Regions from separate parts of the Pseudoxanthomonas sp. LjRoot206 genome, predicted to be linked through region 2. Evidence: riboswitches for the same ligand, from Rfam matches in the RefSeq annotation. Region 2 holds a riboswitch; each other region holds the start of a gene.
The links. A riboswitch is a leader RNA that binds a small molecule or an ion and turns the genes downstream of it on or off. The one in region 2 is predicted to bind cobalamin.

Region 1 (7,796 bases), on a different contig from region 2:
CCCCCGCATGCGGGGGAAGGTTGGGATGGGGGCGAACGAAGCAGGTGTGCATCGGCTCGCGTGGAGGATGGGGAAGGGCGCGATCACGCCGGTCGGAGCGCGTCGGTTGGCCTCCTGCGGCTTCGGTCTGCCCCCACCCCAGCCCTCCCCCGCGCGCGGGGGAGGGGGTCGTACACGTGAAGTTGGCGCATCCATGCGCCGGGAACATCCGTGTTCCTGTTCCAGGGGTCGTCGGCCGGAGCCGACGCAGGGGTTAGGTTACTGGCACGCCTCGCACGCTTCCGGGTTCTCCAGCGAGCAGGCGATGGCCTCGGTTGGCGTGTACTCGCGCTTGGGCTCGGTGGCCGCGACGGTGCTGACCGTTGTCTTCGCGATCTTCGTCGCCGGGCGCGAGCGCAGGTAGTACGTGGTCTTGATGCCTTGCTTCCACGCGTACATGTACATGGACGACATCGCGCCGATGTTCGGGCTCTCCATGAACAGGTTGAGCGAGGCCGACTGGTCGATGAAGGCGCCGCGGCCGGCCGCCATGTCGATCAGCGAACGCATCGGCAGTTCCCACGCGGTGCGGTAGACCTGCTGCAGCGCTTCCGGCACCTGCGCCAGGCCCTGCACCGACCCTTCGGACAGCTTGATCGCGTCGCGCGTTTCCGGCGTCCACAGGCCCAGCTTCTTCAGCTCGTCCACCAGGTAGCGGTTGACCTGCAGGAAGTCGCCCGACAGCGTCTCGCGCTTGAACAGATTGGACACCTGCGGCTCCACGCACTCGTAGCAGCCGGCGATCGAGGCGATGGTCGCGGTCGGCGCGATCGCGATCAGCAGCGAGTTGCGCAGGCCGTGTTCCTTGATGCGCTCGCGCAGCGCGTCCCAGCGCTCCGTGTTCTCGGGCACGACGTTCCAGGCATCGAACTGCAGCTCGCCGTTGGCGGCGCGGGTGTCGGCGAACGATGGATGGCGGCCGCGTTCCTGCGCCAGTTCCACCGAGGTTTCCAGCGCGTGGAAATAGATGGTCTCGGCGATCTTCGCCGACAGCGTGCGTGCTTCGGCGCTGTCGAACGGCAGGCGCAGCTTGAAGAACACGTCCTGCAGGCCCATGCAGCCCAGGCCGACCGGGCGCCAGCGCAGGTTGCCGCGGCGCGCGGTTTCGATCGGATAGAAGTTCAGGTCGATCACGCGGTCCAGCTGGCGCACGGCCAGGCGCACGGTCTCGGCGAGCTTGTCGAAATCGAACCAGGTGCGGCCGTTGTCCGGATCGCGGTCGACGTGCTTGGCCAGGTTGATCGAGCCGAGGTTGCACACCGCGGTCTCTTCCGCCGAGGTGACCTCGAGGATCTCGGTGCACAGGTTGGACAGGTGGATCACGTTGCCGGCGCGCAGCGTCTGGTTGCTGGCCGCGTTGCACTTGTCCTTGAACGTCATCCAGCCGTTGCCGGTCTCGGCCAGCGTGCGCATCATCCGGCCGTACAGCTTGCGGGCGGAGATGGTCTTCATCGCCTTGCCCTGCGTTTCGGCCTGCGTATAGGCGAGTTCGAACGCCGCGCCATACAGGTCGGTCAGTTCCGGCACCACGCGTGGATCGAACAGCGACCATTCCTGGTCGGCCTCGACGCGCTTCATGAAGAGGTCCGGGACCCAATTCGCGAGGTTGAGGTTGTGCGTGCGGCGCGCCTCGTCGCCGGTGTTGTCGCGAAGTTCCAGGAAGTCCTCGATGTCGGCGTGCCAGGTTTCCAGGTACACGCAGGCAGCGCCCTTGCGCTTGCCGCCCTGGTTGACCGCGGCGACCGAAGAGTCCAGCGTCTTCAGCCACGGCACGATGCCGTTGCTGTGGCCGTTGGTGGACTTGATCAGCGAGCCGCGCGAACGCACGCGCGTGTAGCTCACGCCGATGCCGCCGCTGAACTTGCTCAGCTGGGCGATGTCGCCGTACTTGGCGTAGATGGATTCCAGCGTGTCCTGCGGCGAGTCCAGCAGGAAGCACGACGACAGCTGCTCGTGCGTGGTGCCGCTGTTGAACAGCGTCGGCGAGCTGGGCAGGTAGTCCAGGTTGCCCATGCGGCGGTACAGGGCCATCGCTTCCGGCACGTCCTCGCTGAGCGCGCAGGCGATGCGCAGGAAGAACTGCTGCGGGGTCTCGATGACCTTGCGCGTGTGCGGGTGGCGCAGCAGATAGCGGTCGTACAGCGTGCGCAGGCCGAAGTAGTCGAAGTGCAGGTCGAGCGAGGCGTCCAGCGCGTCGTTGAGCTTGCGTGCGTTGGTCTGCACGAAGTTCAGCAGGCGGTCGTTGATCAGGCCGACCTCGTGGCCGCGGGTCACCGACTGCGAGAACGCGTGGATCTCCTGGCCGGTGACCTCCTTGGCGATGTAGGCGGCCAGCAGGCGTGCGGCCAGGCGGCTGTACTCGGGCTCTTCGCCGGTCAGCAGCGCGGCGGTGCGGATCGACAGCTCGTCCAGTTCGCGCGTGCTGGCACCGTCGTACAGGCCGGAGATGGTGCGGGTGGCCACGCGCATCGGGTCGATGGCGTGCAGGCCTTCGCAGTTGCGCTGCACCGCGCGCACGATCTTGTTGAGGTCCACCGGCTCGCGGCCGCCATTGCGCTTGGTCACGCTCATCGCGGTGGCGGTGGGCGGGGGTGTCAGCGAGAACGCGTCCTTCTGGGACGGGGTGGTGCCGGCGTCGGCGACGGCGCTGTCGATCTGGGTCACGAAGTTTCTCCATGCGTGGTGCACGCGGCGGCCCGTCCCTCGCGGGGTCGCGTCAGGCCGGATGGAGAGTCACAGTGGGGAAGCGGCGTCGCAGGGACCGAGACCACGCAGACGGACTGCGGGCGCCCTGCTTCGCCAGCCATCTCCCCCCGGAGATTCCGCGGCCGGCACCGCGCGGTGTGCATCGCGCGGCTGTCGGCAGGTCTTCGGACTCATGGGCGCGGAAGGCAGGCCTTCCTCCTAGTCCGCCGCTTCCCGAGGCCAAGCCTCAGTGCTGGTGGCGGGGTCGTTCCCAATTACCGCTGCGGGGCAGTGCCGGAGTGGCGCGAGGCGTCACCGGCTTCCCTTTTCATCCGGAGGCTAGCCACCGCCGGAACCGACAGCCACAAGATAGTGGGGGGTCCGGGAGGCGTCAACACCAAATGTAGTGTGGAACAGCGGGCGTCGGCAGGGCGCGGGTTTCACGGTTTGCAGTGCGCCGTAGGGTGGGCCTCGGCCCACCATCGCACGCGTTCGGCGTCGTGGAGCTGCGACGATGACGTCATTCGGTTCTTGTCGCGAGGCCCGCCCTACGACCGCAGCGCCGCGATCGAGGCGTCCTGCGCCTGCGCGTACAGGGCGAACGGGTCGTGGATCTTCGCGCCCAGGGCGGCTTCGAACGCGTCCTGGTTGGCGTGCGCGTCGTACGCGCGCTGTTCGCCGCCGCCGAGGTTGGACTGGAAGATGCCCGCGGCGCTGACCGGCAGGAAGTCCTCGTAGACGATGGGATCGACGACGGCGTGGCCCGCCTCGACCAGCGCGTCCGGCGTCATGCCCGCGCGCTCGGTGGCCGGCAGGGCGGTGCCGCTGTCGGTCAGGCGGTAACGGAAATAGCCCAGGCCTTGCTGGCGCAGCGTTGTCTCGTCGTCCGGGAAGGCCGCGAACGCCTCCGCCAGTCGCTGCGGATAGTCCGCCGACGTATTGCCCGCACCGCCGGCCTGGCGCACCTGCGCCAGCAGGCGGTCGTAGAGTTCGCGGCCGGCCGGCGTCAGCGCCAGCCCGCGCTGTTCGATCTCGCCGAAGCGCGCGCTGTGGCTGCCGGGCACCAGCGTGCCGGTGGCGTCGGGGAAGGCGACTTCCTCTTCCAGCGCCTTGAAGCTGGTCTGCCGCAGCAGGATCGGCACCGCGCGGCGCGGCGGGCCTTCGATCTGCGCCTTGGCCTGGATGCCGCGCGCCAGCATCGCGGCCTGCGCGGCGTCGATGTCCAGCGTGCGCGGGGTGAGGTGGTTGATGTGCGGGCCGCGGAAGCTGACCACGTCGGCGACCAGCCGGTGCAGGCCGAGCAGCGCGCGGTACGTGTCCAGCGCCACCGTGGCATCGCCGTGCCAGCGGAAGGTTTCCAGCACCTCGGCGACGAAGCGCTGCGCATCCGCGTCGTCCAGTCCGCCATCGCGTTCTGCCTGCGCGACCAGCGCACGCGCGCCAGCGGTGAAGATGTCGCGCCTGGCGAGGATCTTCTCCGCTTCCGCGCGCAGTGCTTCGTCCGCGATCAGCTCCAGCCGCAGCAGCGAGGTGAAGATGCGGAACGGATTGGCCGCCAGCGCGGCTTCCGTCAGCGGGCGGAACGCGGTGGCGTGCACCGGTACGCCGGCCACGGTCAGGTCGTAGTAGCCGACCGGATGCATGCCCATCAGCGCGAACACGCGGCCCAGCATCGCCAGCTCGGCCGGCGTGCCGACGCGGATCGCGCCATGGCGCTCCAGGTCCAGGCGCTCGGTTTCCGCATTGCGCTGCAGGCGCGCCCCCAGCGCGGTATCCCGCTGCAGCGTCGCGTCGTTGATCTCGCCGACCAGCTCGATCAGGTCGCCGTACAGCGGTACCTCGGCGCGATACATGTCGGACATGGCCTGGGCGAACAGGCTGCGGATGCGGTCGGGCGTAACGAAGGCGGTCATGGGGCTCGGCGTGCGGGCGGCGTGGGGCCGCCGGGGGCGCATATTGTCGCCGCCCCCGCGCACGCGGGCCAGTTCAGCGGTCGGCGTCGGCGCCCGGCACGTAGCCCGGCGGACCGAACAGCGTCCGCGCCACCTCGCCCGGTCCACGGGCGCGGCGCAGGTCACGGGCCAGCTTGGCCCAGGCGTGGAAGGCGATCTTCACCGGGTTGTAGCTGCGCACCGGCTCCACCAGACCGTAGCGGATCGGCACGTCGGGCTGCGCTTCACGGCAGGTGCCGAACAGGCGGTCGAACACGATCAGCACGCCGCCGTAGTTGCAGTCCAGGTAGTCGGGATTGCTGGCGTGGTGCACGCGGTGGTGCGAGGGCGTGTTGAAGACGAACTCGATGGCACGCGGCAGCCGCGGCACCAGTTCGGTATGCAACCAGAACTGGTAGAACAGGTTCGCCGCCAGCGCACCGACCACGTATGGCACCGGAAATCCCAGCCACACCAGCGGGCCGAAGAATACCGCCGCGCCGGTCAGCTTGCCGGTCCAGCCCAGCCGGTAGGCCGTGGACAGGTTGTACTGCTCGGCCGAGTGGTGCACCGAATGGTTCAACCAGAACCAGCGCACGCGGTGGTCGGCGCGGTGCATCGCGTAGTAGCAGAGTTCCTGGCCGAGGAAGAGCGCGAACCAGTGCCAGGCCTGGTCCATCGCGATCGTGGTCAGGCGGAACTCCCAGATCGCGAACAGCAGCACGCCGACCACGCCGCCCTGGAGCAGCAGTCCGAGCAGCGCGCGCCCGACGGCATCGCCGAGCGAGGCCCAGTAGCCCTTCCAGTCGTAGCGGCGTCCTCGCCGCACCAGCCAGGCGGCCTCCACCGCCGCGATCAATGCCAGTACCAGCAGCGGCAGGCCGGCGAAGGCGCGCAGGCCGTCCATGGCGCTGCCTTACTGCCCGCGCCGACCGGCCATCTTCTGGCCGGCGTCACGCAGTTCCTCGGGCGAGAGCTTGCCGTCGCCATTGGCGTCCAGCGTGTCGAAGCGCTTGGCCACGCGCGGCAGTTTCGCCTCGGCCTCGGCCTTGTCGATCAGGCCATCGCCGTTGGCGTCGGCGTCCTTCAGGCGTTCGAGCAGCGTCGCCTTCTGTTCGTCGGTGAGCGTGCGCTGCTGCGCGGTGGCGGGCGCCGCCAGCGCGAACACGGACAGCGCGGTGGCGAAGGGAAGCAGGATGGAACGGGACATCGGTATCTCCATGGGGGAAGAGGGGCAGGCGCGGCGGTGCGGGACTGCATCCGTGCGGCGTAGGGGGTTCGCCAGTCCGCCGCGCCTGCTTGAAACGCATGCAGAAGCGGCTCAGTGGCCGCGCGGGCAGGTGATGGTTTCGCCGCTGGCGTTCGTGCAGGTGCCGGTATGCGTCACCGTGCCGCCGGACACCGTCGTGCTGCCGGTGTAGCCGTTGCCGTTGGCGCCCGTGGCGGTGGTGTCGCGCGCGCCGCTGACGTTGCCATCGGCATCGCGGCCGATGCCGCCGCTGGTGCTGGCGGTGCCGCCGTTGGGGCCGTTGGCGTAGGCACTGCCCTGGCGGCCGGCGCTGCCGTCGGCGTTGCGGTAGGCGCTGCGCTCGTAACCGGCGTTGCCGCCGTTGGTGCCGGCGATGCTGCCGCTGCGCGAACCGGTGGCATTGCCCTGGCCATCGGCCTGCCACGCACGCTGGCGCTGGCTGTCGAAGCGCGCGTTGTTGCGGTCGACGGCGACGCTGCCGCCCTGCGCGGTGCGCTGCACGGCGCGGCTGCGCTCGCGGGCTTCGGCATGGTCGGCGAACGTGGTGGTGGCGCACAGGGCGAATACGGTGGCGATCAGGAACGGGGTCTTGCTCACGGCGGAATCCTCGTCGGGGATGGGGTGGCCGCACGGGGGAAGCGGCGGCAGGACCACGGTAGGCGGCGCCACGGCCGCAGGTGTGTCGGACTTGCCAGCGGATGTGTCTGCCACGGACGTCTGAAACATCTGCTTACACACCGGCCCGCGACGGGGTTTGCGGGCCGTCGCGACGGCGGGCGATAGTGGCTGCATGGACGAGACTTCCCCCCGCCTGCTGCTGGTCGACGACGACGTGCGCCTGCGCGAGCTGCTGCAGCGCTACCTGCAGTCGCAGGGCTTCGAGGTGCGTGGCGTGGGCGATGCGGCGCAGTTGCGGCAGGCGCTGGATCGCGGCCACTTCGACCTGATCGTGCTCGACCTGATGCTGCCGGGCGAGAACGGGCTGGAGATCTGCCGCCGCCTGCGCGGACAGGGCGATGCCACGCCCATCGTGATGCTCACCGCGAAGGGCGACGAGATCGACCGCATCGTCGGGCTGGAGATCGGTGCCGACGACTACGTGCCCAAGCCGGTCAATCCACGCGAACTGCTGGCGCGCATCCGCTCGGTGCTGCGTCGCACGCGTCCGGTGGCCGGTGCGCCGCAGGCCGAGGGCGGCGAGGTGGTGTTCGGCCCGTTCCGCCTCGACCTCGGCCGGCGCGAGCTGACCCGCGACGGCGCGTTGCTGCGGCTGACCAGCGGCGAGTTCGCCGTGCTGTCGGTGCTGCTGCGGCATCCGCGTCAGTCGCTCAGCCGCGACCGTCTGATGAGCCTGGCGCGCGGCCGCGAGCACGAGGCCTTCGAGCGCAGCATGGACGTGACCATCGCGCGCCTGCGCCGCCTGCTGGAAGATGATCCGCGCCAGCCGCGCCTGATCCAGACGGTGTGGGGCGTGGGCTATGTGTTCGTGCCGCCGGAGACCGTGGCATGAAGGCGCCCGTGCCACGCAGCGTGTTCGGCCAGCTGGTGCTGGTGATCGCGCTGGTGCTGGTCGGTGCCGGCGTGCTGGCGCTCCTGCTCGGCCGCGAACTCGCCACGCGCCCGGCGGCGGACCAGTTGTTGCGCGCGATGCAGGGCTTCGCCGAGGTGGTGGAAGCGCTCGACCGCCACCAGCCGCATGCGCGCACCGTGCAGCAGCTGCGCGATGCTGGGCTGGAGGTGCGCACGACGCCGCCCGCGGATGCGCGGCCCCGCTTCGCGCCGTTGTTGCGCGAACTCCGCGAACAGGCCGGCGACACGCTCGGCACCGGGCGCGCGCTGCGGATCGACGCGGACCGCCGTTCGCGGGTGATCTGGCTGAAACCGGCGACGCG
Region 2 (7,796 bases):
TCGGGATCAACTTCGTTCGCGATCCATCCCACCAGTCGCGCACCGTCGTCCTGGATCGCCCGCGCGCTCAGCCGCGCATGGTTGATGCAGCCCAGCCGCATGCCCACGACGAGCACCACCGGCAGGCGCAGCTCCTGTACCAGGTGCCGCTGGTCCAGCGTGGCGGTCAGCGGTGCGGCCCAGCCGCCGACGCCTTCCACCAGGACGAGGTCGGCCCGCGGATGCAGGCGCTCGAACGCGGACACCAGCACGCCGAGCTGCACGTCCACGCCGGCGTCGCGTGCGGCGATCTCCGGCGCCAGCGGCGCGGGCAGCGCGTAGGGATTGAGATCGCCGTAGGGCGGCACCGGATCGCTGGCACCCTGCAATGCGAGCGCGTCGTCGTTGCGCCAGCCGTCGGCCGTCGGCACGCAGCCACTGGCCACCGGCTTCATGCCGACGGCACGCAGGCCACGCGCACGGAACGCATGCAGCAGCGCGGTGCTGGCGACGGTCTTGCCGACGCCGGTATCGGTGCCGCTGACGAACAGCCGGTCCATCGGCCTATCCATCCGCGCGCTCCGGCCAGCGCTGGGCACTCCAGCGCTGGCCACGCACGTGCACCAGGCCGGCGAACGACAGTAGGAAGTACACGCAGCCCGGCAGTGCGACCTGCCACGACCGCGACTGCTCGGTCAGCAGCAGCGCGATCACCACCGACACCAGGCTGACGAGGACGAAGTAGGCGTGCGAGGCGACTTCTCCGGCGGCGTTGGATGCCGCCTCGGCATCCAACGCCAACCGGCGACGCGCTCGCCAGGCCAGCACGTACAGACCGCCGATGCAGGCGGACATCGACGCGAACGCCAGGCCATAGAAGACGAACATGAAGGCCAGCGGCCGTGGCCCGTTCGCGTCGGATAGCGGCATCGGCAGCCAGCCGCCGGTGATCCAGCCGAAGAAGGTGCCCAACAGCAGCCGCAGCGGATAGACGTAGACCAGCACCAGGAACACCAGCAGCAGGCTGAGCAGCGTGGCCGGCACGCTACCCAGCCGGTAACGGCGGCTCCAGCGCACGTGCGCGTACCAGAACATCGCCACCATCGCGAAGCTGGCAGCGAAGGCCGGTACGTTCTTCAGCGCCTGCAGCAGGCCCGCCATGCTGTCGGGAATGCGCTCGACCGAGATGACCAGCAGGGTGACCGCGAACGCGAAGGCCGCGTCGACGAAGGCCTCCAGTCGCGTCACTCCATGGCCGCGCCACCCTGCTTCGTCCTCGTCGCCGCGCATGCCCATGGTCCCCTGTTGCCCGTTCGGGCCTTGCATATGTGACTCATCATATCGGGCCCTCCCGCGGATGCGCGGAGTAGAATCGGCCGCATGTCATTCGCCTCGCAAACGCTCACCGGCAGCAAGCCGGAACAATACGCCCAGCTGGCCGAGCAGGCCCGTGCCCTGCTGGCCGGCGAACCGGACCGGATCGCCAATGCCGCCAACCTGGCCGCGCTGCTGTACCACGCACTGCCGGACTTCAACTGGGCGGGCTTCTATTTCTTCGATGGCCGGGAATTGGTCGTCGGTCCGTTCCAAGGCTTACCAGCCTGCGTGCGGATCCCGTTGGACAAGGGGGTCTGCGGAGCCGCCGCACGCACCCGCCAGACCCAGCGCGTGGACGACGTGGACGCCTTTCCTGGCCACATCGCCTGCGATTCGGCTTCCCGCTCGGAACTGGTGGTACCGCTGGTGAAAGGGGACGAACTGGTCGGTGTGCTCGACCTGGACAGCCCACGCCTGGCGCGCTTCGATGCCGACGACCAGGCGGGCATGGAACGCATCGCCGCCATCTTCGTGGATTCGCTGACATGACAGGCACCAAGCTGCGCAACATCGGCCCCAAGTCCGCCGCCTGGCTGCGCCAGGTCGGCCTGCGCACGCAGGAGGACCTGGAGTCGGTGGGCGCGGTGGAAGCCTTCATCCGGGTCAAGCGCGCGGGCTTCCGCCCCAGCCTCAACCTGCTGTACGCGCTGGAAGGCGCGCTGCTGGACTGCCACTGGCAGCAGTTGCCCGAAGACCGCCGCAGCGAGCTGCTGGTGGCCTACGACGCCGCTGCCGCCCTGCTGCCACCGCCGCGCGGCCGTCCTGCCGCCGGGCCCGTGACCACAACGCACACCGAGCGCGAGGAAGACACCGGGCCGTCGCTGAACCTGTTCGACTCGCGCGGCGACGACTGACGCCAGCAAGCATCGCGGGCATGGCCAGCTCCTACATGAGCAAGCCTTCCGAGTGACGCGCAAGACACGCCTGTAGGAGCGCCCCATGGGCGCGATGCCTTTCGCGCAGCACCCGGCGCAGAAACATCGCGAGCCGGCCTGCTTCCGCACCGGGACATTCCGGACAAAAGCGTCGCGGGCATGGCCCGCTTCTACAGGGCATTGCCCGGATGGGGCCGCCCCGTGGGCGCGAAGCGCGTCGTCCCGCGTATACTGCGCGCGCTTTCAGGTGACCTGCGGTGTTTCCGCCAAGGGTTGAAACGGGAAGCCGGTGACCCGCTCAGGCGGCATTCCGGCGCTGCCCCCGCAACGGTAGGCGAAGACAACCGCGGCATCGGCCACTGTGCGACTACGCATGGGAAGGCGCCCCGGCAGCGTGTACGGCACGCCTTCGCAAGCCCGGAGACCGGCCTGGGAGTCCACTGGTTGCGATGCGGAGGGCGTCGCGGCGTGCCGCGCCGCCGTTCGCCTGCTGCGCTGTCCGCAACGTTCCCTCTCCGTCGTCGCAACTCCACGCCGAACAATGCGCGCGGGGCGCGCGATGGAGTTGAATCCGATGCACAGCCGTCATTCCCTTTCCCTTCTGGCCGCCGCGGTCGCGCTGGCGCTGCCGTTCGCCGCGCAGGCGCAGGACGCCACCGACCTGGACGAAGTCGTTGTCACCGGCACGCGCACCGACGTCGCGCTGCAGGACAGCCTGGCGCCGACCCAGCTCATCACTCGCGAGGAGATCGAGCGCAGCCAGTCGCGCTCGCTCGTCGATCTGCTGAAGGGCCGCGCCGGCATCGGCTTCACCAACCAGGGCGGCCTGGGCAAGCTGAGCACGATCAACATCCGCGGCACCGAGTCCGACCATGTGCTGGTGCTGGTCGACGGCATCCGCATCGGCTCGGCGACCGCCGGCCTGGCGTCGTTCCAGGACCTGCCGGTCGACCAGATCGAACGCATCGAGATCGTGCGCGGTCCGCGCTCCAGCCTGTACGGCTCGGAAGCGATCGGTGGCGTCATCCAGATCTTCACCCGCCGCGGCACCCAGGGCCTGTCGCGCGAACTGCGCATCGGTGGCGGCAGCAACAACCTGCGCGAAGCCAGCGGTGGCTTCGCCTACGGCGGCGAGCGTGGCTGGATCGGCGCCAATGCGGCGTACCAGGAAACCGACGGCATCAACGCCTGCCGCGGGTCGGGCACGCTGTTCCAGGGTTGCTTCACCGACGAGCCCGATGACGACGGCTACCGCAACGTCTCCCTTAATGTCCGCGCCGGCTACAAGCTGACCGATGCGTTGACCCTGGAAGGCCACGCACTGAACGCCGACGCCTTCAACGAGTTCGACGGCAGCATCTACGGCGGCAACGAAGCCGACAACGTGCAGCAGGTGCTGGGCAGCAAGCTGACCTGGAAGCCGTCCGCCGCCACCACGCTGACCGCGCAGGTCGGTCGCGCGTCGGACAAGTCGCACAACTACTTCAACGACGGCACGGGCGCCGCCCGCGAGGACGTCAGCACGTTCGACACCCGCCGCGATACGGCGTCGCTGCAGGGTGACTTCGCGTTTGGCGAGCAGCACTTGCTGAGCGCCGGCGCCGACTGGCAGCGCGACGAGGTCACCAGCAGCGTCGACTTCGTCAACGACACCATCGGCGTGCCCGTGGACAGCCGCGACAACACCGGCGTGTTCATCGAGTACCAGGGCCGCTTCGGCGCGCAGCAGGTGCAGGCCAGCCTGCGCAACGACGACAACGACCAGTTCGGCGACCACGTCACCGGCAACCTGGGCTGGGGCCTCGGCTTCGGCGGCGGCTTCAAGCTGACGGTCAATGCCGGCACCGGCTTCAAGGCGCCGACCTTCAACGACCTGTACTACCCGTTCTCCGGCAATGCGCTGCTGGAACCCGAGCGCTCCAAGACCCTCGACATCGGGCTGTCGCAGTACGGCGATGCGTGGAACTGGGGCGTCAACGTCTACGAGACGCGCATCGAGGACCTGATCGCGCTGGACAGCAACTGGTTGCCGGCGAACACCGACGAAGCGCGCATCCGCGGCCTCGAACTGACCGGCGCGGTGACGCTGGCCGGCTTCGACATCGCCGCGCAGATCAGCCACACCGACCCGCGAAACCACACCGCCGGCGCGAACTACGACAACCTGCTGGCACGCCGCGCACGCAACACGGCGCGCCTCGACGTGGACCGCGCGTTCGGCGACTTCCGCATCGGCGTGACCGGCTACGGCGCCAGCCACCGCTACGACAACGCCGCCAACAGCGTCCGCCTGGCCGGTTACGGCACGCTGGACCTGCGCCTGGAGTACGCGATTACCGACGAATGGTCGCTGCAGGCGCGCGCCAGCAACGTGTTCGACCGCGAGTACGAAACGATCGCCTGGTACAACCAGCCCGGCCGCGAGTACGGCCTGAGCCTGCGCTACAGCGCGCGCGACTGAGCCGCGCGTTGAACCGGAGGCCGGCAATGGACTGTTCCGTTGCCGGCCTTGTCGACCTGCATGCCCGGACGTAAACAGGAGCACTCCCCCTGTTGCGATCCGTCGATGACTCCCACGTCCTCCGTCACCGTCCTCCCGTCCGATCCCGCCAGACTGCTGCGCACGCTGTGCAACCAGTGGCGGCACACGTTCGAGATCGACCGGCCCGACGACCACCACGCCCGCATTCCGTTCGGCGATCTCGGCCCCGCCGACTTCGCCGTGGACGGCGATGCGCTCGTCATCACGCTGCACCAGCCGGACGTTGAGCCACGCGAGCGCCTGCAGGGCGTGATCGCCTCGCACCTGCGCCGCTTCGAGCGCAACGAAGACCTCGCCTTCGATTGGCGCGCCGCCTGAGCAGCGCCTAGGCCTCTTGCGGGTCGAACAGGCCCGCCTGCACGACGCTGTCTTCGCGATCGCGGAACCCCGAAAGCCCCACGCCGACCAGGCGATATCGCGTCATAGCCGGCAGATCCACACGCTCGCGCAGGGCCAGCGCGATATCGATGAACTCCTGCGCGGAGGCCGGCGGCGATTCCGGCGTGAAGCTGCGCGTCAGGATGCGGAACTGCGCGGTCTTCAGTTTCAGCACCACGGTGCGGCCGACGCGTTCGGTCTTGCGGCTGGCGGTCCACGCCTTTTCGGCGATGCGCAGGATGTGCGGTTCGAGCTCGGACAACAGCAGGTCGGTGGCGAACGTGTCCTCGGACGAGATCGACTGCACCGGCTGGTCCGGTTCCACCGGCCGCTCGTCGATGCCGCGCGCACGCCGGTACAGCCCGCCGCCGAAGCTGCCGTAGCGCGTCTCCAGCTCATGCTGCGAGTACGCGCGTAGATCACCCACCGTGCGGATGCCGTCGGCATTGAGCCTGCCCTGCATCACCTTGCCGACGCCGGGAATGCGCTCGACCGGCAGCGGCGTCAGGAACGCCTCGACCTGGTGCGGACGCAGTACGAACTGTCCGTCCGGCTTGCGCCAGTCGGACGCGATCTTGGCGAGGAACTTGTTGGGCGCCACGCCCGCCGATGCCGTGAGCTGCGTCTCTTCGCGTATCTGCGCGCGTATCGTCTCGGCCACGGCGGTGGCCGTCGGCAGGTCGGATTTTGGCGCGGTGACATCGAGATAGGCCTCGTCCAGCGACAGCGGCTCGACCAGGTCGGTATGCCGCAGGAAGATCTCGCGCACCTGCCGCGACACCGCCTTGTAGCGCGTGAAGTCCGGCGGCACGAACACCGCCTGCGGGCACAGCCGCTCCGCGCGCACCGCCGGCATCGCCGAGCGCACGCCGAAGACGCGCGCCTCGTACGACGCCGCGCATACCACCGAGCGCTCGCCGCGCCACGCCACCACCACCGGCCGTCCGCGCAGCGACGGATCGTCGCGCTGCTCCACCGACGCGTAGAAGGCGTCCATGTCGATGTGGATGATCTTGCGCATCACGCGATGATATCGGCCGCCGTACGCGATCGCATGGATGCGGATGCGAACGATACGGCTGCGTGTGGAGTCGCGGACAGGACGCGCGAAACCCTTGCCGCAATTGCGTCGCGCCGATGGTACGCAGGCGTATGGAAAAACCGGGTTGATTTGCGTCAAGACAAGCGTATGCACATGTGTGCATTATTTGCGCCTCGCAAAACGGACCTCGCAATGAACACCCCTGCTTCCTTCACGCGCGAACAGCTGCTGGCCAGCGCACGCGGCGAACTGTTCGGCCCCGACAGCGGCCGCCTGCCCAACGACCCGATGCTGATGTTCGACCGCATCACCGAGATCCGCGAGGACGGCGGCGCGCACGGCAAGGGCATGGTGCGTGCCGAACTCGATATCCATCCGGACCTGTGGTTCTTCCAGTGCCACTTCCTCGGCGATCCGGTGATGCCGGGCTGCCTGGGCCTGGATGCGATGTGGCAGTTGACCGGCTTCTTTCTGACCTGGATCGGCGCGCCCGGTCGCGGCCGAGCGCTCGGGTCGGGCGAGGTGAAGTTCACCGGCCAGGTGTTGCCAACGGCGAAGCGCGTCAGCTACGAGATCGACATCAGCCGCGTGATCAACCGCAAGCTGGTGCTGGCGGTGGCCGACGGCCGCATGCTGGTCGACGGCCGCGAGATATACACCGCGCGCGACCTGCGCGTGGGCTTGTTCACCTCGACGGAGAACTTCTGATGCGTCGCGTCGTCATCACCGGCCTCGGCATCACCACGTGCTTGGGCAACGACGCGGACACCGTGTCGGCCGCGCTGCGCGAAGGCCGCTCGGGCATCCGCCACATTCCGCAGTACGCCGAACTCGGCTTCCGCAGCCACGTGGGCGGTGAGCCGGAGATCGACCTCGACGCGCAGATCGACCGCAAGCAGAAGCGCTTCATGGGCGACGCCGCCGCGTTCGCGCACATCGCGCTGCGCGATGCCATCGCCGATGCCGGCCTCGACGAAGCGCTGGTCAGCCAGCCGCGCACGGGACTGATCGCCGGTTCCGGTGGCGGCTCGGCGGAATGGCAGATCGAAGCCGCCGACCTGCTGCGTGCACGCGGCATCCGCAAGGTCGGCCCGTACATGGTGCCGCGCACGATGTGCTCGACGGTGTCGGCCACGCTCGCGACCGCGTTCAAGATCAAGGGCGTCAGCTACTCCATCTCGGCGGCCTGCGCGACGTCGGCGCACTGCATCGGCGCCGCGGCGGACCTGATCCGTGCCGGCCGCCAGGACATCGTGTTCGCCGGCGGTGGTGAAGAGCTGCACTGGGCGCTGACGATGATGTTCGACGCCATGGGCGCACTGTCGAGCAAGCGCAACGACGACCCGACGCACGCGTCGCGTCCTTACGATGCCGACCGCGATGGCTTCGTCATCGCCGGCGGTGGCGGCATGCTGGTGCTGGAGGACTACGACCACGCGGTGAAGCGCGGCGCACGCATCCATGCCGAGCTGCTGGGCTACGGCGTGACCTCCGACGGCGCCGACATGGTCGCGCCGTCCGGCGAAGGCGCGGTGCGCTGCATGCAGATGGCGCTGGAAGGCGTCACCCGGCCGCTCGACTACCTCAACACGCATGGCACCTC
Region 3 (7,796 bases), on a different contig from region 2:
GCGAGCCGTGCGTCTGCTTGCCGCGCACCACCAGCGTCCATTCGTCCGCCGCCGCCATCAGCGGACCGCTGCGGTAACCCACCGTGCCGACCGGCAGGCCGGCCCAGACATGCAGGCCGAACACCGCCTCGGGCGTGAAGTCCTTGAACACGCCGTCCTTCAGCATCAGCGCCGCGCCGAACACTTCGCCGGCGACCGGCGGGCCTTCCTCGGCCGGCTGGAACACGAACATCACCTCGCCCGGCAGTTCGTCCTTCGCGGCGACCAGCGCCTGCGCCACGCCCATCAGGATGGCGACATGCGCGTCGTGGCCGCAGGCGTGCATCACGCCGACCGGCTGGCCGCGGTACTCGGCCTTCACCGTCGACGCGAACGGCAGGCCGGTCTGCTCGGTGACCGGCAGCGCGTCCATGTCGGCGCGCAGCGCGATGCGCGGACCGGGCTTGCCGCCCTTCAGCACCGCGACCACGCCGGTCTTGCCGACGCGGGTGCGCACGGTCAGGCCGAGCGAGCGCAGGTGGTCCGCGACGAGCTTCGCGGTGCGTGTTTCCCGCTCGCCGAGTTCGGGGTGCTGGTGGATGTCGCGGCGCCACTGCACCAGCTTGGGCTGCGCCTGTTCCAGCGCGGCGAACGCGGATGACCCGGCGGCCTGGGCGGGCAAGGCGAGGACGCCGAACAGGGCGAGCAGGCAGGCGTGGCGCAGGGGCCGGACGGAGCGCGTTGGCATCGAGGGTGAGGTATCCGGGGAGCGGAAGCCGATGCTAGCCCGCGAGGCATGCGCGTCCAATGGCGAATCGCCATGAGCGCATGCGGGGCCGCGGCTCGCCTTCGCGGTCGTCGCGTGGCAGGCTCGCACTCCTTCCAGGATGCTTGCACCGATGACCCACGACGCCGACCCCGCTCCTTCCCGCCCGCTGCAGGGCGATGCGGCGCTGCTGCGCGCGGTCGGCAGCCTGGCGCTGGCGGCGGCGGTCATCAACATCATCGTCGGCGGCGGCATCTTCAAGATGCCGGCCGCGCTGTCGGCACAGGTCGGTGCGGCCGCGCCGCTGGCCCTGCTCGCCGGTGCGGTGGTGATGGTGCCGGTGGCGCTGTGCTTCGCCGCCATCGGCAGTCGCGCGTCCGCGACCGGTGGCCCCTACACCTACGTCAGCGCGGTGTTCGGCACGCTGCCGGGCTTCCTGGCCGGCGCATTGATGTGGATCTGCAACGTGGCCTCCAGCGCGGGCGTGGCGGCGGCGTTGTCGTTGCAGGTCGCCAGCCTGTGGCCGGCCTTCGCTGCGCCGCTGCCGCGCGCGCTGCTGCTGGCCGGCGTGTACGCCGCCATCTACGCGCTCAACGCGTTCGGCGTGAAGCTGGGCGCGCGCGCGGTGATGGCGCTGGCCACGCTGAAGCTGGTGCCGCTGTTCCTGCTGGTGATCGTGGGGCTCGCCTTCGTCGATACCACCCAGGTCAGTTTCGCCTTCGCGGGGGTACCGTCGTGGACGGCGCTGGGCGCGGCGATGGTGATGGTGGTGTTTGCCTATTCCGGCGTGGAGACGGCGCTGATTCCCGGTGGCGAAGTGCGCGACCCCTCGCGCAGCGTGCCGCGCGCGGCGATGAGCGCCGTCCTGCTGGTGGTGCTGCTGTACCTGGGCCTGCAGATCGTCTGCCAGGGCGTGCTCGGTCCGGCACTGGCCAGCAGCAGCGTGCCGATCGCCGAAGCCGCAGGCCGTATCTGGGACCCCGCGCGCATCGCGCTGCTGGTCACCGCCTGCCTGTCGATGGCGGGCTTCCTGCTCGGCAACCTGCTGGGTTCGTCGCGGCTGCTGTTCGCGCTGGGCCGCGACGGGTACCTGCCGCAGGCGTTCGGGCGGGTCAGTGCGACCCACCGCGTGCCGCTGCTGTCGCTGGCCGCGCATGCCGGCATCGCCTGCGTGCTGGCGGTGCTGGGCAATTTCGAAGCGCTGGTGCTGATCTCCGGCGGCGCCGTCTGCCTGGTCTACGTGATGGTGGGTATTGCGGCCTGGCGCGCACAGCGCACCGACCTGCGCGAGCGCGGCGAGCCGTTCGTGCTGCGCGGCGGTCCGCTGGTGCCGGGTCTGGCGGTCGTCGGCATGCTCGCCATCCTCACCACGCTGAGCCCGCGCGAATGGACGGCGATCGGCGTGGCCGTCGTGGTGCTGGCGGTCGTGTACGCGGTGCTGGTCGGGCTGCGGCGGCGCGGCAGCGCCTGAGCAAGGCAGCGATGGGTGGCCTGATTGTAGGAGCGACGTGAGTCGCGACCGCACGTCTTGCACTCGCGGCATTCAGGTGGAGCGCGCCGGCATCGTTGATGCGGGTGATGTCTTGTTGGCTTGTCCGGCATTCATCCGGTCGCGACTCACGTCGCTCCTACAACAAGCGCCACTTACCGGAACACCACCGTGCGGTGCCCGTTCAACAGGATGCGGTGCTCCACGTGCCGGCGCACGGCGCGCGCCAGCACCAGCGATTCGATGTCGCTGCCCATGCGCACCAGGTCCTTCGGCGTCATCGCGTGGTCCACGCGGGCGACGTCCTGCTCGATGATCGGGCCTTCGTCGAGGTCGCGCGTCACGTAGTGCGCGGTGGCGCCAATGATCTTGACCCCGCGCTGGTGCGCCTGGTGGTACGGCTTGGCGCCCTTGAAGCTGGGCAGGAAGCTGTGGTGGATGTTGATGGCGCGGCCGGCCAGCGCATCGCACAGGTCAGGCGAGAGGATCTGCATGTAGCGCGCCAGCACGACGAGGTCGATGTTCTCGCGCTCGACCAGGTCGACGATGCGCTGCTCCTGCTCGCCGCGGTTGTCGCCCGACACCGGCAGATGGTGGAACGCCACGCCGTAGGACTGCGACAGCGCCGCGAAGTCGTCGTGGTTCGACGCCACGCAGGCGATCTCCACCGGCAGCTGCCGGCTGTGCACGCGGAACAGCAGGTCGTTGAGGCAGTGGCCCTGTTTGCTGACCAGCACCATCAGCCGCGCCTTGCGGCGCGCATCGTGCAGTTGCCACTCCATCGCGAACGCGTCGGCCAGCGGCGCGAACAGCGCCCGCAGTCCGTCGGCGGTGACCGTCGCGGGCAGGTCGAAGTGCACGCGCAGGAAGAAGCGGCCGGATTCGTCGTCGCCGAACTGCTGGGCATCGAGGATGTTGCAGCCGGCATCGAATAGCAGGCCGGTGACGCGGTAGACGATGCCGGTGCGGTCCGGGCAGGACAGCGTGAGGATGTGGTCGCGACGCATCGGAGAGGACGGGACTATTCGCAGCGGGCGGCGGTGATGCGGTTCTGCGTGTCGATGTAGACGCGCAGGCGGTCGCTGCGCGCGTCGTGCTTCACCGCAGTCGTCGGGCCGATCGGATTGACCAGTCCGGCGCCGCTTTCGCTCGACAGCCGCCGCAGGTTCGCTTCGTCCGCCGGTTGCCCCACGGCCCAGCCCAGCGAGGCGTCCTTGCAGGTCCCGCTGCCCGCGACCTGCGGGCCCGGCGTGCTGACGCAGGCGGAGAGCGCGATTGTGGTGGCGATGATACCGAGGCAACGAAGCGACGGACGGCAGTAGGGACGGGTCAAGGCCATGGCAGCGGATCCTGATGCGGGGCAGGATCGCTGTTTAACACATCTGCCGACGAGCGCGCTGCGCGCTTGCGGCGTTCACAGGTCGAACGCCAGCAGGTCGTGGCCGGTGGCGGCGCGCACCACGCGCCGGTACAGCACGTTGCCGCTGCCGGCGTTGGTCAGCGCCACCAGCGCGCGCTGGCCGCGCGCGTCGCCGAGGGCGAAGTTCTTGAAGATGCCGCCGTTGCTGCCCGAATGGTAGAACACCGGGCCGCGCGGCGTGGCTTCGAGGTTCCAGCCCAGGCCCTTGTCGGTCCAGCGACCGGGAACGTCGATCTGCTTCGTCAGCATCGCGGTGCGCGTCGCCCCGGTGATCTGCCACGGCGCGCGCGGCGTACGCACCATCAGCGCCATGAAGCGGGCGTAGTCGGCCGGCGTGGTGCGCAGGCTGGCGGCGGCATTGGCGAGGAGGTCGCCGGGCCAGTTCACTAGACCTTTCGGCGTGATGGCCTGCACCTCGGGCAGCGCACGCACGGCGTCCTCCCATCGCCACGCGGCGAGCGGCTTGCCCCAGCGGTCCGCCACGATCTGCGCCGCGTTCCAGGTGTCGCGGAGCATCTGTGGTGGGATGCCGGTCTCTTCATCCTCGACGGCGCGGTGGCCGTACACCGAGCGCGCGGCGAGATCCCTGCTCCACGTGTAGCTGCTGTCGCGCAGGCCGGCCGGGCCGAACAGCAGGCGCTGCATCGATGCGTCCAGGCTCTCGCCGGTGAGCGTCTCGACCACCAGCTGCAGCCAGAAGATCGCTTCGCCCGAGTAGTCGATGCGCGTGCCTGGCTTCACCGCCGGCACGAGCTCTTCGTTGGCCGGATCCTTGCGCCAGTTCGGCATGCCGGTGGAATGGCGCAGCACGTCGCGCGCGGTGACCAGGTCCACCCACGGGTGGTCGGCCAGGTAATCCATCCTGCGGTAGCGCACCAGCGGTGCATCGAGATCGATCACGCCCTGGTCGGCCAGTTGCAGCACCAGGTAAGCGAACACCGGCTTGCTGAGCGAGGCGTCTTCGAACAGCGTGTCGTCCGCCACCGGCTTCCGCGTTTCCGCATTCGTCACGCCGAGGTTGCGCGACCACACCACTTCGCCACGCTCGACCACGGCCATGCCGATGGCGGGCACGCGCAATGCCTGCATCAGGCGGGGCAGGTCGGCGAGGAAGGCGTCGGGCGGGATCCAGTTCGCCGCGTCGTCGCATGCGGCGGCGGAAGCGAGGCGTGGCCATGCGGCGGCGGCAAGGGGCGCGGCGGCGGCAGTCGCCATCCAACGACGTCGTGAGGGGGACTCGGGCGGTGTCACGAGGGTCATCATGGGCCTGCGTCGACGAAGCATTGATCCCTCAGGACGAACAAGTCAGGTCGATCCCGCCCAGCCCAGGGAAACACGAGGTATCCGAAGTATCCTCCCGCCTTCTAGGAATGACAGGTGTTTCATGCGACCCATCGGCTACATGTACAAGCGGGTCGAGGCTCCTGTGGGCTTCGAACTGCCAGGTGTGTCGGACATCTATTCGCTGGGCGCGTGCGTCAACGACAACTTCACCGACTACATCGATTTCTGGAAGCACAACGGCTACTTCCTGTTCGATGCTCCCGCGATCATGCGCGCACTGGCGGACGAGCAGGTGATCCCGCTGGAGGGCCTGCGGCTCTTCTACTACGAGGCGCACGACCTCGAGTTCGATGGCGAGACCGGAACATGGAAACCGTTCGGTCCCTTTCACGATGACGTCAACGTCGAGCTGCCGGCTAACGCGACCTTGGAAGGATTCGATGTCATCTCGTTCTGGGCGGGTGCTGGCCCGGAGTGCTCCCCACTTTCTTGCAATGGTCTCGCCGCCGACATCGCAACCAATCCGCACTGCCTGCTGCCGACGTTTGAAGCGGCGGTCAACGTATTGGAGGGTGGTGGGTTCAAGAACGCAGAGCCCGGCCCCTACCGGATCATTGCCGTCTATTCGATCGCCGAACGCTGAGACCGTCACCGACCTGTCGCTTGACGCCCCGCTGGCCCGGGCGTAACGTTCGCCCCGTCAAGGTTTCCATCGCTTCATCCCAATGAAGCGATGGAATTAAAAGGGAAGCCGGTGCGGCCTGTTCCATGGGCCTATTCCGGCGCTGCCCCGCAGCGGTATTTGGAAACGAACCTCGCCAACAGCACTGGTCCACGCGGACCGGGAAGCGGCGGGAAGTAGGCCCGCGCACCCGCGCCCGTCCATGAGCCCGAAGACCTGCCCTGGCCGGAGGACACGACCGTCCTCCGACTGACCTGGAGCTTCCGAGGGGAGGTGGCCGGAGCCCGTGTCCGCGCCCGCCCGCCCGGATGCGTCCTCCTGCGCCCGACTTCGGCACTCCGGCTCGCCCGCGGGGGCGAAGGTCGCTGGCGTGGCGGGCTCCGGTCCGGCGCGCGGTTCCTTCGTTCCTCATCCGCCACGCATGAGGACACGCACCATGACCACCGTTACCACCCTCGGCTTCCCGCGCATCGGCGCGAAGCGCGAACTGAAATCCGCCGTGGAAAGCTACTGGCGCGGCGACACCACCGCCGACGACCTGCAAGCCACCGCACGCGACCTGCGCCATCGCCACTGGCAGCTGCAGCGCGACGCCGGCGCCGACGTCGTGCCGTGCAACGACTTCTCGCTGTACGACCACGTGCTGGACACCGCCTTCCTGTTCGATGCCATCCCCGACGCCTATCGCGCGCTGGCGGATGCCGACCCGCTCGCCAGCTACTTCGCGCTGGCGCGCGGCGTGCAGCGCGACGGCACCGACCTGCGCGCGCTGGAAATGACCAAGTGGTTCGACACCAACTACCACTACCTGGTACCGGAACTGCACGCCGGCCAGGACTTCCGCCTGCGCGGCGACAAGCCGGTCGCGGAATTCCTGGAAGCGCGCGCCGCCGGCCACGCCGCACGGCCGGTCCTGCTGGGGCCGGCGAGCTTCCTGCTGCTGGCGAAGACGGTGGACGGCAGTGACCGACTCGCCCTGCTCGACCGCCTGCTGCCGGTGTACACGGAGCTGCTGGCGAAGCTGCATGACGCCGGTGCCGACTGGGTGCAGATCGACGAGCCCTGCCTGGTGCTCGACCTGGACGATGCTGCGCGCGATGCCTACCTGCGCGCGTACGCCACGCTCGCGAAAGGCACGCGGCCGTCGTTGTTGCTCGCCACCTACTTCGGCCGCCTCGGCGACAACCTGCCGCTGGCCTGCGCGCTGCCGGTCGACGGCCTGCACGTCGACCTGGTGCGCGGCAAGGAACAGCTGGACGAGGTGCTGAAGCAGCTGCCGAAGGGACGCGTGCTGTCGGCGGGGCTGGTGGATGGCCGCAACATCTGGCGGACCAATCTCGACAATGCGCTGATCCTGGCGAAGTACGCACAAGGACATGTGGGCGACAACGCCCTGTGGCTGGCGCCGTCGTGCTCGCTGCTGCACGTGCCGGTGGACCTCGCGGGCGAGAAGGCACTGCCGATCGACCTGAAGTCGTGGCTGGCCTTCGCGCGCCAGAAGATCGAAGAACTGCGCCTGCTGGCCGACGCGTTGCAGGATCCGCGCGCCGCCGATGCCGGACTCGCGCTGGCCCGCGACCGCATCGAATCGCGTCGACAGTCCGCGCGCGTGCATCGTCCCGAAGTCGCGGCGCGGCTGGCGTCGCCGGAGGCGGGCGACGTCGACCGCGATTCGCCGTATCCGCAGCGGCGCATCGCGCAGGCGGAACTGTTGGGGCTGCCCGCGTATCCGACCACCACCATCGGTTCGTTCCCGCAGACCCACGAGGTGCGCGATGCGCGCGCACGCAACAAGGGCGGCAAGTTGTCCGATGCCGACTACGAGGTGTTCCTGCGCGAGGAGACCGAGCGCTGCGTGCGCATCCAGGAAGCGATCGGCATCGACGTGCTGGTGCACGGCGAATTCGAGCGCAACGACATGGTGGAATACTTCGGCGAACAGCTGGACGGCTTCGCCTTCACGAAGAACGGCTGGGTACAGAGCTACGGCTCGCGTTGCGTGAAGCCGCCGGTGATCTACGGCGACGTGTCGCGTCCCGCGCCGATGACGGTGGGCTGGTCGCAGTACGCACAGTCGCTGACCGACCGGCCGATGAAGGGCATGCTGACCGGGCCGGTGACGGTGCTGCAATGGTCGTTCGTGCGCGACGACCAGACGCGTGCACAGACCTGCCGG

Region 1: linked by a shared signal. The riboswitch ahead of AC04MD_RS14605 (ribonucleoside-diphosphate reductase subunit alpha) and the one ahead of btuB (TonB-dependent vitamin B12 receptor) in region 2 are both predicted to bind cobalamin.
Region 3: linked by a shared signal. The riboswitch ahead of metE (5-methyltetrahydropteroyltriglutamate--homocysteine S-methyltransferase) and the one ahead of btuB (TonB-dependent vitamin B12 receptor) in region 2 are both predicted to bind cobalamin.

What each region holds. Positions count from the first base shown of each region.
Region 1 covers NZ_JBGFFI010000004.1:327,239-335,034, reverse strand. The annotation lists gene AC04MD_RS14605 (ribonucleoside-diphosphate reductase subunit alpha) at 259-2,610, opposite strand; cobalamin riboswitch at 2,884-3,099, opposite strand; gene hglS (2-oxoadipate dioxygenase/decarboxylase HglS) at 3,273-4,637, opposite strand; gene AC04MD_RS14595 (sterol desaturase family protein) at 4,711-5,562, opposite strand; gene AC04MD_RS14590 (EF-hand domain-containing protein) at 5,572-5,865, opposite strand; gene AC04MD_RS14585 (hypothetical protein) at 5,977-6,501, opposite strand; gene ompR (osmolarity response regulator transcription factor OmpR) at 6,695-7,414, shown strand; gene AC04MD_RS14575 (ATP-binding protein) at 7,411-7,796, shown strand, end outside.
Region 2 covers NZ_JBGFFI010000002.1:350,178-357,973, reverse strand. The annotation lists gene bioD (dethiobiotin synthase) at 1-539, opposite strand, end outside; gene AC04MD_RS06290 (TMEM175 family protein) at 544-1,305, opposite strand; gene AC04MD_RS06285 (GAF domain-containing protein) at 1,360-1,845, shown strand; gene AC04MD_RS06280 (TfoX/Sxy family protein) at 1,842-2,210, shown strand; cobalamin riboswitch at 2,460-2,678, shown strand; gene btuB (TonB-dependent vitamin B12 receptor) at 2,806-4,692, shown strand; gene AC04MD_RS06270 (DUF2218 domain-containing protein) at 4,798-5,091, shown strand; gene dinB (DNA polymerase IV) at 5,099-6,172, opposite strand; gene fabA (3-hydroxyacyl-[acyl-carrier-protein] dehydratase FabA) at 6,386-6,901, shown strand; gene fabB (beta-ketoacyl-ACP synthase I) at 6,901-7,796, shown strand, end outside.
Region 3 covers NZ_JBGFFI010000004.1:340,414-348,209, reverse strand. The annotation lists gene AC04MD_RS14660 (amidohydrolase) at 1-703, opposite strand, end outside; gene AC04MD_RS14655 (APC family permease) at 879-2,216, shown strand; gene purU (formyltetrahydrofolate deformylase) at 2,390-3,241, opposite strand; gene AC04MD_RS14645 (hypothetical protein) at 3,256-3,573, opposite strand; gene AC04MD_RS14640 (serine hydrolase domain-containing protein) at 3,649-4,869, opposite strand; gene AC04MD_RS14635 (hypothetical protein) at 5,039-5,581, shown strand; cobalamin riboswitch at 5,625-5,858, shown strand; gene metE (5-methyltetrahydropteroyltriglutamate--homocysteine S-methyltransferase) at 6,057-7,796, shown strand, end outside.